DNA from 3 places in the Arthrobacter sp. CAL618 genome. Region 1 is predicted to be linked to each of the others. Evidence: predicted binding sites of a transcription regulator. Region 1 holds the regulator's gene; each other region holds the start of a gene.
The links. The regulator LexA, encoded in region 1, represses DNA repair genes until DNA is damaged. The targets are predictions, from matches to a motif close to TCGAACANNTGTTCGA.

Region 1 (4,764 bases):
GGCCGTCCTGTCGGACGCCAAAGGAGACGGACCGACCCCGGCAGACGGTGGCCGGCAGATGGCGAAGTCCCACGTCCTCGCCGTCTTCGAACTTTGCGAGCGGCTTCTGACGGCGACACCGGCCGGTGAGGTGCTCTGGGCCTCACGGCCAAGCACCTTCTCACCGGGCACCGGGTATTCACAGCCCGACGACGACGCACCCGCGACCATCAACATCGCGCCACTGTCCGTGGCCGGGAAGCTGCGGGAAGGCCTGTTCGCCGATCACACAGTGGTCCTGACCTCGGCAACGCTCGCCATCGGGGCCGAATTCGGTCCAGTCGCCGGTTCGCTCGGTCTCGCGGGCGCCTCGGCGCCGTCATGGACCGGCGTCGACGTCGGCAGCCCCTTCGACTACCCGAAGCAGGGCGTCCTGTATGTCGCGAAGGACCTTCCAAAGCCGGAGCGGGGCACCTCGCCTGAGCAGCTCGACGAACTGGAGGTCTTGCTGAAAGCATCGCGGGGTGGGGCGCTGGGACTTTTTTCCTCCCGCCGCGCGGCCGAAGACGCGGCCGAAGCACTGCGCCCTCGGGTCGACTTCGAAATCCTGTGCCAGGGCGAATCGTCAATGTCGGCGCTGGTCAAACAATTCTCGGATGAGCCGGACACGTGCCTCTTCGGCACCATGTCACTCTGGCAGGGCGTCGATGTGCCAGGCCGGTCGTGCCGGCTGGTGACCATCGACCGCATTCCCTTCCCGCGCCCTGACGACCCACTCATGACAGCTCGGACGAGAGCCGTAGCGAAAGCCGGTGGAAACGGTTTCATGAGTGTTTCGGCAACCCACGCGGCCGTCCGCCTCGCTCAGGGCGCCGGACGCCTCATCCGCGCAGCCGAAGACAAGGGGGTGGTGGCGATCCTCGATTCCAGGCTCGCCAACGCACGCTACGGATCATTCCTGCGTGCCGCGCTGCCGCCTTTTTGGTCCACCACCGATCGCACGACGGCGGTCGGCGTCCTGGAGCGGCTGGCAGGAAAACCCACGCCCGGGGGTTAGAGGGCGCGCATGACCGAGACGACCTTGCCCATAATCGTGGCGAGGTCTCCCAGGATCGGCTCGTACTGGGTGTTCTGGGGGAGCAGCCAGGTGTGACCGTCGCGCTGACGGAAAGTCTTCACAGTCGCCTCGTCGTCGAGGAGCGCGGCCACGATGTCACCGTTCTGTGCTTCCTGCTGGCGCCGGACCACTACCCAGTCACCGTCGCAAATGGCGGCGTCGATCATCGAATCGCCATAGACCCGCAACATGAAGAGATCGCCGTGGCCCACCAACTGGCGGGGTAGCGGCATGACATCTTCCACTACCTGGTCGGCCAGCACCGGGCCGCCGGCAGCGATCCGCCCCACCATCGGAACCATGGCTGCGTCGATCGCGCCGCCGACGTCCGGTGTCGTGCCCTGCCCCGATCCTTCTTCGCCGCTGTGCTGATCATGGTCGAGGGTCAGCGGAAGCAGGATCTCCATGGCGCGGGGGCGCTTCGGATCGCGCCTGAGATAGCCCATCCGCTCGAGCTGCGACAACTGATGGGTGACGCTCGAGAGACTGGCGAGCCCCACCGTGTCTCCGATCTCGCGCATGGAGGGCGGATACCCGTTGGTGCCGATGGCCCGCTGAATGGTCTCAAGGATCTTCTTCTGGCGGGGCGTCATGCCCTTGGGCACCTGGCGCCCACGCGGGCGGCCACGGGCTGGCAGGACGGCCGGGGCGGGGTCAGCCGGGGCAAGGTCGGAGGCCGGTTCATCCAGTGGTGCGTCGGACTCTTTCACGGTCGCTGTCCCTTCGATAAGAATCCATGTACCCCGGCAGATCCCTGGATTCCAGGGGCCGAGCTTATTTTGTCAGTGGCGGATGATGTGCTGGTTTCTGCTGGATCCCGAACCTTCATCCTTGCCCTAACGGTAAGGGAGTCAGGACACGTTTTCAAACATTTGTTCGATCGTGTCTCGACAAAGTTCGTCAATCAGTGCTAAAAATAAACAAGCAGTAATTCGAAGATAAGTTCGAACAAAACAGGAATCGCCGGTTTTAGCTCGAACACCGCCTTCAACCTTCAGGGTTGGTCCCGGGCTCATACCCCAGGACCGAATGGACTGATTCGAGAGTACAGAGAGGTGTATCCATGTCTGTCATCACCACACACCAGAATTTCCCCACCACCGAAAGCGACGCGACCAAGAGCGGCGCCACCAAGCTGCGGCTTACCCGCAGGGGCCGGCTCCTGTTGGTCGGATTGCCGATCGTGCTACTCGCGTCGGCCGTTCTGATGTTGTCAGGATTTTTCAACTCGCCTGCCAAGGCATCAGCTGAAGGCGGAGAGGTGACCGAGACCGTCAGTGTCAGCGTCGCAGCCGGCGAAACCATCTGGCAGCTGGCAACCGAGTTCGCTCCGGACCGCGATCCGCGCATCGTCGTCTCCGAGATCGTTGAACTGAACAGCCTGGGCACCTCAGTGCTGCAGGCAGGGCAGCAACTGGATGTCCCCACCAACCGGTAACTCCTCGACAGCCAGTGCTGCACCCCCAGAACCCTCCAACCCGGTCGGCCAGTATCGGCCACCGGGTGTGGAGCTTCTGCGAACGCGGTGAAGATCCTGATGAAGGGTGAAGGCCCGTCGATTCTGCACCTGCAGCACTCCACGCTTAACCTTGACAGGTGAGCGAACAGTTTGAGCGGTTGAGCCGGTTGCCCCTGCGTGAGGATCTGCGGGGCAAGCACCCCTACGGGGCACCCCAGTTGGATGTCCCCATCCTCCTAAACGTCAATGAGAATACCCATGGAGTGCCGGACGATGTCCGGCAGGCAATCGTTGATGCGGTGAGCCGGGAGGTCGGGGGGCTGAACCGTTACCCCGACCGTGAGTTCACCGAACTCCGGACCAATCTCGCACGCTACCTCGGCCACGGACTGACGCCCGAAAACCTGTGGGCCGCCAACGGATCCAACGAGGTACTGCAGCACCTGCTGCAGGCCTTCGGTGGCCCGGGTCGATCAGCCATCGGCTTCCCCCCGACCTACTCCATGTATCCGTTGCTGGCCAGCAGCACCGGCACCCGCTATATCGCAGGGCAGGGTAACGACAGGTTCGAGCTCAGCGCCGCCGACGCGGCCCGCGAAGTGCGCGAATCCGGCGCGAACCTCGTCTTCCTGTGCTCGCCGAACAACCCGACCGGCTCAGCGCTGGGCCTGGATGTGGTGGAAGCGGTTTATGAGGCGGGCAGCGACGCGCAGGCAATCGTGATCGTCGATGAGGCCTATGCCGAGTTCGCCCACGCAGGCACCGTCAGCGCCCTCAGCCTGCTGGCGGGCCGGGAACGTCTTGTGGTGTCACGCACCATGAGCAAGGCTTTCGCGATGGCCGGGACGAGGCTCGGTTACCTGGCGGCGGCCCCCGAGGTTGCTGACGCGCTGCGCCTGGTCCGGTTGCCGTACCACCTTTCGGCCATCACCCAGGCGGCAGCGAACGCGGCCCTGACCCACTCTGACCGATTGCTTGCCAACGTGGAAAACATCAAGGTGCAACGCGATCGGATAGTGACCAGTCTCCAACACCTCGGGTTGACCCCGGTGCCCTCGGACGCCAACTTCGTTCTCTTCGGCGGACTGGACGACCCGCACCGCATCTGGCAGGGCCTGCTCGACGGGGGAGTGCTGATTCGCGACGTCGGTATTCCCGGTCACCTCCGGGTCACCGCAGGCACCGAGACGGAAACCACAGCGTTCCTCGACACCCTCGGTGCCCTGCTGGAGGGGACCGTCTCCTAGACTGGTGATAGACCCTTTCCAAGCGGCGCCCGGTGCTGTCCCTACCGTCACCCATCCGCTACGTACCAATCGAAGGATAGCCATGAGCGTGGAAACCACTGTCGGACGCACTGCGAGCCGGGAACGGACCACCAGCGAGTCGTCGGTGTTTGTCGAGCTCGATCTTGACGGCACCGGACGCGCGGAGATCAGCACCTCGGTGCCGTTCTACGACCACATGCTGACTGCGCTGGCCAAGCACTCACTGATCGACCTCACGGTCCGAGCCACCGGTGACACGCACATCGATGTCCACCACACCGTCGAGGATGTCGCCATCACCATCGGCGAGGTGCTCCGGGAGGCCCTGGGGACGAAGGCCGGGATCCGCAGGTTCGGCGAAGCGACGGTGCCCCTGGATGAGGCGTTGGCCAACGCCGTCGTCGACATCTCCGGCCGGCCATACCTGGTGCACACGGGTGAGCCTGCAGGCCAGGAATACCACCTGATCGGAGGGCACTTCACCGGCTCGCTGACCCGGCACGTCTTCGAGGCGATCACCCTGCATGCCCAGATCTGTCTGCACATGACGGTGTTGGGTGGACGGGATCCACACCACATTGTCGAAGCCCAGTTCAAGGCGTTCGCTCGGGCGCTGCGCGCTGCAGTGGAACCGGACCCACGCGTGGAGGGCATCCCGTCCACCAAGGGGGCACTATGAGTGCGCCACGCGTAACGGTTCTGGACTACGGTTCGGGGAACATCCGTTCAGCGGTCCGTGCCCTGGAACACGTCGGCGCTGAAGTGACGTTGAGCGCCAAACCCGACGACGTCCTGAACGCCGACGGGTTGGTGGTGCCCGGCGTCGGAGCCTTCGCGACCGTGATGAAGGGTCTGAAGGATGTCGATGCACTGCGCATGATCGGCCGGCGGGTGGCGGGCGGCAGGCCAGTGCTTGGCATCTGCGTCGGCCTGCAAATCCT
Region 2 (4,764 bases), on a different contig from region 1:
CCAGCACCCTTCTGCTGCCCGATCAGGAAACGCCGCTGACCCAAGGCTGGGAAATCAAGGAAGAGCTCGACCACCAGGTGGATGCGGTCATCGATTCGGGCGACTGCGGCGCCGAACCGACCACCGTGATCGACTTTTCCAGCGGCTCCGCCGAAGTGGTGCGTCACGGCATGGGCGACCCGTCCCGGTTCGAGTGAGTGGTGTTGCCAGCTACGTGGGGTATTCTCAGCCCTAGACGGCCTCGGTTACCGTCGTTTTGGGCATTCATCACCGTCTGACCGCACGGCGAGCCAGCACGTTAAGGTATCCCGTGAACAGACAGCACCGCTCTCAGACAGGCAAGATCCTTCCTGTTTCGTCCTGCGAGGCGCCCCACGAATCAGCTACGCGGTACGAACTGCGCGCCTCACTCTCGACTCGCACCGTTAGAGGTTTCCCAGCACCGGCAGTAAACCCGTCGCCCAGGGCAGACCTTGCCCGGGGATGAACACCGTCGACCGGCTGGAGGCCAGACATGAGCTATTCAAACGAACTAACCATCAAACGGCTGCGTGATAGTGGCGCCGACAAGGATCTCCTCCATCAGTTGGAGCAGGTCGATGCGGAGATCGACGTGATTCTCCGGTCGGGCGGGACCTCACAGGATGTGAGGGAAACCCAGCAACTTTTTGACGATTTGTCGGCTGCCGCGGTCGACGCAGCTGTCCAGCCCGTCCCCTCGGGACACACGGGCGCTGGACACCAGACGCAATAATAAGACCATGACACGCACCGAATCTCTTGAGATCGAACGCAAGTACGACGTCGGCACCCATGAGGTGGTCCCCGACCTCACCGGCATCACCGGCGTGGCCAGCGCGGACGACGGCGGTACCGTGGTTCTGGAAGCCCTGTACTTCGATCTGCCGGACCGGTCGCTGCTGCGCCACGGAATAACCCTGCGACGGCGGCGCGGGGGCAAAGACGAGGGCTGGCATACCAAGTTCCCGGCGGACGCGGACCGGCTCGAGGTCCAGGTGCCGCTGTCCGGCACGGGCGATACACCGCCGTCGGAGGTACTCGATCTGGTTCGGGTCCATGTCAGGAATAGTGCCCTCGAACCAGTTGCACGAATCACGACCACCCGCACCATCACCACTCTGGTGGATGCGGCTGGCACCCCGCTGATCGAAATCAGCGATGATGTGGTCGACGCAGAGGACCTGACCACCGGCGTCGAACGGTCCTGGCGGGAATGGGAAGCAGAAGTGCAGGGCGGAGAACCCGCTCCCGATGATGCCAGGCAGGCCCTGGTGGACGCCGTCGAGCACTCCTTGTTGAACGCTGGCGCCGCCCCAGCCGCCAGCACGTCGAAACTGGCCCGGGCCATGGGTGGCCAACCCCAGCTCGCTCCGGTCCACGGTAAGCCCGGCTCTGTCCGGAATGTGCTGACCGCTTCGTTCCGCCAGGTGGCCGCCGAACTGGTGGCGTGGGATCCGCGGGTGCGCCGCCACGAGGCAGGTTCGCTGCACCAGTTGCGGGTGAAGGCTCGCACTCTGCGTAGCATGCTGAAGACCTATCGGCCGCTGCTGGAGGGCGGCCCGGCGGGCGAGCTCGAAGGTCAGCTGAAGTCACTCGGCCGGAATCTCAGCGCCGCCCGTGACGCGGAAGTGATGCAGGCGCTGATCGTGACCCGCATTGCCAACCGGCCACCGGGGTCAATCCCCCGGCACGTGATGAGGCGGTTGGACAAGTCATCGGCCGCCCGGTACCAGAAGGCCTACTCGGCAGTCCTCCGGGACCTCAATTCCGCTGAATACTTCGCTACCCTTGATGCCCTTGACGAGTTCACCGCCCGGGTCCCGCTGAAGGGCGAGAAGAACAACGGCGGGAAGGCTGCCACGAACCTTCCGCCAGCGGTCAACCGCCAGCAGGAGATCGTGGTGAAATCCGCTCAACGTGCCAGCCGCGCATCAGATCTGGACTCCCAGCTGGAGTTGCTGCATGAGGTGCGCAAGAGGTCCAAGCGCCTGCGCTACGCGATCAGGTCGGTTGAGGGGGCCTCGGGATTCGCTTTCGGCGGGCAGGTGGGAAAGTCAATGAAGTCGTCGGAGAAGATCCAGGACATTCTGGGAACCCACCGCGACAGCGTCCTCTTTCAGGAGTATCTCCTCAAAGCATCCCGTGCGGCGCGACGGGCCGGAGAGAACACTTACGCCTACGGAGTGCTTCATGAGGCCGAGAATTCGATCCAGGCCGATGCTGAAAGAAAATTCCGGAAGAGCATCAGGAAGCTCAGCTGACCGGAGAGCGCACACCATGACCCACCCCACCCAGCCTTGGAACCGCTCACGGTGGGATGCTTCCGCCGAGCTGCCGGAGCGAAACAACGGCGGCTTCGGAGAGTGCTAGCAGGTCAGCGGTCGCGTCGGATCACCGGTCCTGGTAGTTCACCAGTCCTGCCAGCGGCGGTTGCCCTGAAGCGGGATGGCGCGTCGCGCGGGGCCCCGCTGTTCGCTGTCTTCCGTGGCCCACGAGATGAGCACGGCTGGCTTTTTTCCCCGCAGATAGCCACTGAACGTGGCCTCCCCCGAGGTCTGCATGGTGCTTCGCAGATTCGAGGACTCCACAGCGAACTGCTCGAATTGCACGTCGACCGCAGTTGCCTTGGCTGATCCGGTGTTGGTCAACACCCAGATGTTGTCCTTCTGCCAGTACACGGCCCAGTCAGCTTCCCGCAGCCGAGGGGGTTCAGGCACTTCAACCTGACCGGCGGTCACAGCCTCGGGCGTGCGGCGATGACGGTCCGCAGCAATCGCTGCCCACCCGCCGGCAAAGCCGAATCCCGCGGCAACAATCGCCATCACAGGGAACCGGATCCAGTCCATCACTCGTTCCCCAATCCGCTTTCAGTCGGTCACCCGGTAAGCAATTAGCCGCCCGTGGTGTTGCCGCGTCCCCGTGAAATCTAGCACTGAGCCGACCACACTTTTGACGCTGCCCCGCTGAAAGGTCCGGGTCGGGTGCTACGCTTATTTCGTTCGAATATATGTACTAATCGAGGGATGCCGTGACCGTTGTAGCCCATATTGCTCAGTTACACGGAACCCCGCCAGGCCACTTCACCGACGTCGCGCCGGTCTCCGTTCCCGCAGGTTTCCCCTCGCCCGCACAGGACTATTACGACGGCGGGATTGACCTCAACAAACACCTGATCAAAGACACCACCTGTACTTTCATCGTGAGGGTCTCCGGCGACAGCATGTCCGGCGCCGGTATCAACGACGGGGATGAGCTGATCGTGGACCGGTCGTTGGCGCCCCACCACGGCTCGGTGGTGGTGGCGATCCTGGACGGCGAGTTGACGATCAAACGGCTACACCTTGGCGCCACCGGGGTCATCCTCAAAGCGGAAAATCGCGACTATCCGGACATCACTGTCGCTGAACTGTCCGACTTGTCGGTGTGGGGGGTAGTCACCCGCTGCCTGCACTACGTGTAAGCCGCTGCGATGACCGATTACCATTCCCGGATGCCCGATGGCCCGGGCCATTACCCGTCGGCGGCAGCAGCCGACCGTACCAAACCGTCCCGGATAGCTCTCGTCGACGTCAACAGCTTCTACGTCAGCTGCGAACGTGTCTTCGATCCCAGCCTGGCGGGCGTCCCGGTGGTGGTCTTGTCAAACAACGACGGCTGCGTGGTGGCCCGGTCCAATGAGGCGAAAGCCCTCGGCATTCCGCTCGGCGAGCCGTGGTTCAAAATCTCCGCCCAAGCTCCCGGCTGGGGGCTCATTCAGCGCTCCAGCAACTATGAGCTCTACGGAGACCTGAGTTCACGGGCCATGGAGCTGATGGGACGCTTCGCCGCCTGGCAGGAGGTGTACTCGATCGATGAGTCCTTTCTTGGTCTCGCGGGTTCGCCGCAGTCCTTACAGGATCAAGGCTGGGCCATCCGGGCCGCCATGGCGCTGCACACGGGGTTGCCGGTCTGCGTCGGAATCGCCCCGACCAAGACCCTTGCCAAGTTCGCCAACCGGGTGGCCAAACAAAACCCTGCGATGGGTGGCGTCTGCAATCTCGACACCATGCCCGGGGCCCACATCGACCACATCATGTCGCGGGTCCCGGTCACCGGGGTCTGGGGTATTGCTGGCCGGCTCGGAAAACGGCTCAATGCCATCGGCGTGTTTACCATCGCTGACCTTCGTGCCGCTGACCCGTTGTTGATGCGACGGAAATTCTCGGTCCTCATGCAGCGCACCATCCTGGAGCTGCGCGGTGTGCCGTGCATCGAACTGGAAACGGAGCGCGCGGACAAAAAGCAGATGATCTTTTCCCGCTCATTTTCGACGCCGGTCACTACGCTCGCTGGAATGCATCAGGTGATGAGTCTCTACGCGCAGGCCGCGGCGGTGCGCCTGTCCCGGGCGAAGCAACTCGCCAAGAGCATGACCGTCTTTGCTGGCACATCACATTTCCACCGGACTGCTTCCTCCTTCCCGTCCGTGACCGTGAGACTGACCGCCCCGACCGCTGATCCGGTGGTCCTGACGCGGGCGGCTGTCGGGGCCCTTGAGGGACACCTTGGGGAGGGGGTCCCCTACGCTCGGGCCGGGGTGATGCTCACCGATCTGTCCCCCGCCGGGTTTCAACCGCAACTGGACGTCTTCGTTTCGGTGCACGAGCGGCGCAACATCGGAGCGCTCCTCGGCGAGGTGACCCAGAAGTACGGTACGGGAAGTATCGGACTGGGTCGGGCCGGTATGTGCGCCCCGGCCGATTG
Region 3 (4,764 bases), on a different contig from region 1:
ACGTTAAGGTATCCCGTGAACAGACAGCACCGCTCTCAGACAGGCAAGATCCTTCCTGTTTCGTCCTGCGAGGCGCCCCACGAATCAGCTACGCGGTACGAACTGCGCGCCTCACTCTCGACTCGCACCGTTAGAGGTTTCCCAGCACCGGCAGTAAACCCGTCGCCCAGGGCAGACCTTGCCCGGGGATGAACACCGTCGACCGGCTGGAGGCCAGACATGAGCTATTCAAACGAACTAACCATCAAACGGCTGCGTGATAGTGGCGCCGACAAGGATCTCCTCCATCAGTTGGAGCAGGTCGATGCGGAGATCGACGTGATTCTCCGGTCGGGCGGGACCTCACAGGATGTGAGGGAAACCCAGCAACTTTTTGACGATTTGTCGGCTGCCGCGGTCGACGCAGCTGTCCAGCCCGTCCCCTCGGGACACACGGGCGCTGGACACCAGACGCAATAATAAGACCATGACACGCACCGAATCTCTTGAGATCGAACGCAAGTACGACGTCGGCACCCATGAGGTGGTCCCCGACCTCACCGGCATCACCGGCGTGGCCAGCGCGGACGACGGCGGTACCGTGGTTCTGGAAGCCCTGTACTTCGATCTGCCGGACCGGTCGCTGCTGCGCCACGGAATAACCCTGCGACGGCGGCGCGGGGGCAAAGACGAGGGCTGGCATACCAAGTTCCCGGCGGACGCGGACCGGCTCGAGGTCCAGGTGCCGCTGTCCGGCACGGGCGATACACCGCCGTCGGAGGTACTCGATCTGGTTCGGGTCCATGTCAGGAATAGTGCCCTCGAACCAGTTGCACGAATCACGACCACCCGCACCATCACCACTCTGGTGGATGCGGCTGGCACCCCGCTGATCGAAATCAGCGATGATGTGGTCGACGCAGAGGACCTGACCACCGGCGTCGAACGGTCCTGGCGGGAATGGGAAGCAGAAGTGCAGGGCGGAGAACCCGCTCCCGATGATGCCAGGCAGGCCCTGGTGGACGCCGTCGAGCACTCCTTGTTGAACGCTGGCGCCGCCCCAGCCGCCAGCACGTCGAAACTGGCCCGGGCCATGGGTGGCCAACCCCAGCTCGCTCCGGTCCACGGTAAGCCCGGCTCTGTCCGGAATGTGCTGACCGCTTCGTTCCGCCAGGTGGCCGCCGAACTGGTGGCGTGGGATCCGCGGGTGCGCCGCCACGAGGCAGGTTCGCTGCACCAGTTGCGGGTGAAGGCTCGCACTCTGCGTAGCATGCTGAAGACCTATCGGCCGCTGCTGGAGGGCGGCCCGGCGGGCGAGCTCGAAGGTCAGCTGAAGTCACTCGGCCGGAATCTCAGCGCCGCCCGTGACGCGGAAGTGATGCAGGCGCTGATCGTGACCCGCATTGCCAACCGGCCACCGGGGTCAATCCCCCGGCACGTGATGAGGCGGTTGGACAAGTCATCGGCCGCCCGGTACCAGAAGGCCTACTCGGCAGTCCTCCGGGACCTCAATTCCGCTGAATACTTCGCTACCCTTGATGCCCTTGACGAGTTCACCGCCCGGGTCCCGCTGAAGGGCGAGAAGAACAACGGCGGGAAGGCTGCCACGAACCTTCCGCCAGCGGTCAACCGCCAGCAGGAGATCGTGGTGAAATCCGCTCAACGTGCCAGCCGCGCATCAGATCTGGACTCCCAGCTGGAGTTGCTGCATGAGGTGCGCAAGAGGTCCAAGCGCCTGCGCTACGCGATCAGGTCGGTTGAGGGGGCCTCGGGATTCGCTTTCGGCGGGCAGGTGGGAAAGTCAATGAAGTCGTCGGAGAAGATCCAGGACATTCTGGGAACCCACCGCGACAGCGTCCTCTTTCAGGAGTATCTCCTCAAAGCATCCCGTGCGGCGCGACGGGCCGGAGAGAACACTTACGCCTACGGAGTGCTTCATGAGGCCGAGAATTCGATCCAGGCCGATGCTGAAAGAAAATTCCGGAAGAGCATCAGGAAGCTCAGCTGACCGGAGAGCGCACACCATGACCCACCCCACCCAGCCTTGGAACCGCTCACGGTGGGATGCTTCCGCCGAGCTGCCGGAGCGAAACAACGGCGGCTTCGGAGAGTGCTAGCAGGTCAGCGGTCGCGTCGGATCACCGGTCCTGGTAGTTCACCAGTCCTGCCAGCGGCGGTTGCCCTGAAGCGGGATGGCGCGTCGCGCGGGGCCCCGCTGTTCGCTGTCTTCCGTGGCCCACGAGATGAGCACGGCTGGCTTTTTTCCCCGCAGATAGCCACTGAACGTGGCCTCCCCCGAGGTCTGCATGGTGCTTCGCAGATTCGAGGACTCCACAGCGAACTGCTCGAATTGCACGTCGACCGCAGTTGCCTTGGCTGATCCGGTGTTGGTCAACACCCAGATGTTGTCCTTCTGCCAGTACACGGCCCAGTCAGCTTCCCGCAGCCGAGGGGGTTCAGGCACTTCAACCTGACCGGCGGTCACAGCCTCGGGCGTGCGGCGATGACGGTCCGCAGCAATCGCTGCCCACCCGCCGGCAAAGCCGAATCCCGCGGCAACAATCGCCATCACAGGGAACCGGATCCAGTCCATCACTCGTTCCCCAATCCGCTTTCAGTCGGTCACCCGGTAAGCAATTAGCCGCCCGTGGTGTTGCCGCGTCCCCGTGAAATCTAGCACTGAGCCGACCACACTTTTGACGCTGCCCCGCTGAAAGGTCCGGGTCGGGTGCTACGCTTATTTCGTTCGAATATATGTACTAATCGAGGGATGCCGTGACCGTTGTAGCCCATATTGCTCAGTTACACGGAACCCCGCCAGGCCACTTCACCGACGTCGCGCCGGTCTCCGTTCCCGCAGGTTTCCCCTCGCCCGCACAGGACTATTACGACGGCGGGATTGACCTCAACAAACACCTGATCAAAGACACCACCTGTACTTTCATCGTGAGGGTCTCCGGCGACAGCATGTCCGGCGCCGGTATCAACGACGGGGATGAGCTGATCGTGGACCGGTCGTTGGCGCCCCACCACGGCTCGGTGGTGGTGGCGATCCTGGACGGCGAGTTGACGATCAAACGGCTACACCTTGGCGCCACCGGGGTCATCCTCAAAGCGGAAAATCGCGACTATCCGGACATCACTGTCGCTGAACTGTCCGACTTGTCGGTGTGGGGGGTAGTCACCCGCTGCCTGCACTACGTGTAAGCCGCTGCGATGACCGATTACCATTCCCGGATGCCCGATGGCCCGGGCCATTACCCGTCGGCGGCAGCAGCCGACCGTACCAAACCGTCCCGGATAGCTCTCGTCGACGTCAACAGCTTCTACGTCAGCTGCGAACGTGTCTTCGATCCCAGCCTGGCGGGCGTCCCGGTGGTGGTCTTGTCAAACAACGACGGCTGCGTGGTGGCCCGGTCCAATGAGGCGAAAGCCCTCGGCATTCCGCTCGGCGAGCCGTGGTTCAAAATCTCCGCCCAAGCTCCCGGCTGGGGGCTCATTCAGCGCTCCAGCAACTATGAGCTCTACGGAGACCTGAGTTCACGGGCCATGGAGCTGATGGGACGCTTCGCCGCCTGGCAGGAGGTGTACTCGATCGATGAGTCCTTTCTTGGTCTCGCGGGTTCGCCGCAGTCCTTACAGGATCAAGGCTGGGCCATCCGGGCCGCCATGGCGCTGCACACGGGGTTGCCGGTCTGCGTCGGAATCGCCCCGACCAAGACCCTTGCCAAGTTCGCCAACCGGGTGGCCAAACAAAACCCTGCGATGGGTGGCGTCTGCAATCTCGACACCATGCCCGGGGCCCACATCGACCACATCATGTCGCGGGTCCCGGTCACCGGGGTCTGGGGTATTGCTGGCCGGCTCGGAAAACGGCTCAATGCCATCGGCGTGTTTACCATCGCTGACCTTCGTGCCGCTGACCCGTTGTTGATGCGACGGAAATTCTCGGTCCTCATGCAGCGCACCATCCTGGAGCTGCGCGGTGTGCCGTGCATCGAACTGGAAACGGAGCGCGCGGACAAAAAGCAGATGATCTTTTCCCGCTCATTTTCGACGCCGGTCACTACGCTCGCTGGAATGCATCAGGTGATGAGTCTCTACGCGCAGGCCGCGGCGGTGCGCCTGTCCCGGGCGAAGCAACTCGCCAAGAGCATGACCGTCTTTGCTGGCACATCACATTTCCACCGGACTGCTTCCTCCTTCCCGTCCGTGACCGTGAGACTGACCGCCCCGACCGCTGATCCGGTGGTCCTGACGCGGGCGGCTGTCGGGGCCCTTGAGGGACACCTTGGGGAGGGGGTCCCCTACGCTCGGGCCGGGGTGATGCTCACCGATCTGTCCCCCGCCGGGTTTCAACCGCAACTGGACGTCTTCGTTTCGGTGCACGAGCGGCGCAACATCGGAGCGCTCCTCGGCGAGGTGACCCAGAAGTACGGTACGGGAAGTATCGGACTGGGTCGGGCCGGTATGTGCGCCCCGGCCGATTGGACCATGAGCCGCCGGTATTCCTCCCCCCGGTACACCACCGAGTGGGATGAACTCGCCATTGTGAAAGCCGACTGAGTAAGGCCAACTGAGTAAAAGCCGACTGGATGAAAGTACTGCCGACCACTGACCACGGGTGGGCCTTGGTCCCCCTCAAGCAAATGACTCTGCGGCCGGTTCTGAATTCGCCGGCACGATAGGCCCCGCCGGTGACGCGCGCGGTATTGTCCCGATACTGGCGCTGCCTGGTCACAGTACTTCCCGGGACCGGGTGCTAGGCGATTGCGTCCTGTCTGG

Region 2: the regulator LexA is predicted to act here: its motif matches at 3,021-3,036, upstream of K728_RS22515 (LexA family protein).
Region 3: the regulator LexA is predicted to act here: its motif matches at 2,726-2,741, upstream of K728_RS22850 (LexA family protein).

Annotation. Positions count from the first base shown of each region.
Region 1 covers NZ_ASZW01000189.1:7,429-12,192, forward strand. The annotation lists partial or broken gene K728_RS23250 (ATP-dependent DNA helicase) at 1-1,036, shown strand, start outside; gene lexA (transcriptional repressor LexA) at 1,033-1,689, opposite strand; gene K728_RS0111440 (LysM peptidoglycan-binding domain-containing protein) at 2,160-2,534, shown strand; gene K728_RS0111445 (histidinol-phosphate transaminase) at 2,693-3,802, shown strand; gene hisB (imidazoleglycerol-phosphate dehydratase HisB) at 3,885-4,502, shown strand; gene hisH (imidazole glycerol phosphate synthase subunit HisH) at 4,499-4,764, shown strand, end outside.
Region 2 covers NZ_ASZW01000273.1:3,785-8,548, forward strand. The annotation lists gene K728_RS22535 (L-threonylcarbamoyladenylate synthase) at 1-197, shown strand, start outside; gene K728_RS22530 (hypothetical protein) at 515-754, shown strand; gene K728_RS22525 (CYTH and CHAD domain-containing protein) at 762-2,282, shown strand; gene K728_RS22520 (hypothetical protein) at 2,430-2,870, opposite strand; gene K728_RS22515 (LexA family protein) at 3,050-3,481, shown strand; gene K728_RS22510 (Y-family DNA polymerase) at 3,491-4,764, shown strand, end outside.
Region 3 covers NZ_ASZW01000021.1:692-5,455, reverse strand. The annotation lists gene K728_RS22865 (hypothetical protein) at 220-459, shown strand; gene K728_RS22860 (CYTH and CHAD domain-containing protein) at 467-1,987, shown strand; gene K728_RS22855 (hypothetical protein) at 2,135-2,575, opposite strand; gene K728_RS22850 (LexA family protein) at 2,755-3,186, shown strand; gene K728_RS22845 (Y-family DNA polymerase) at 3,196-4,545, shown strand; gene K728_RS22840 (ATP-binding cassette domain-containing protein) at 4,742-4,764, opposite strand, start outside.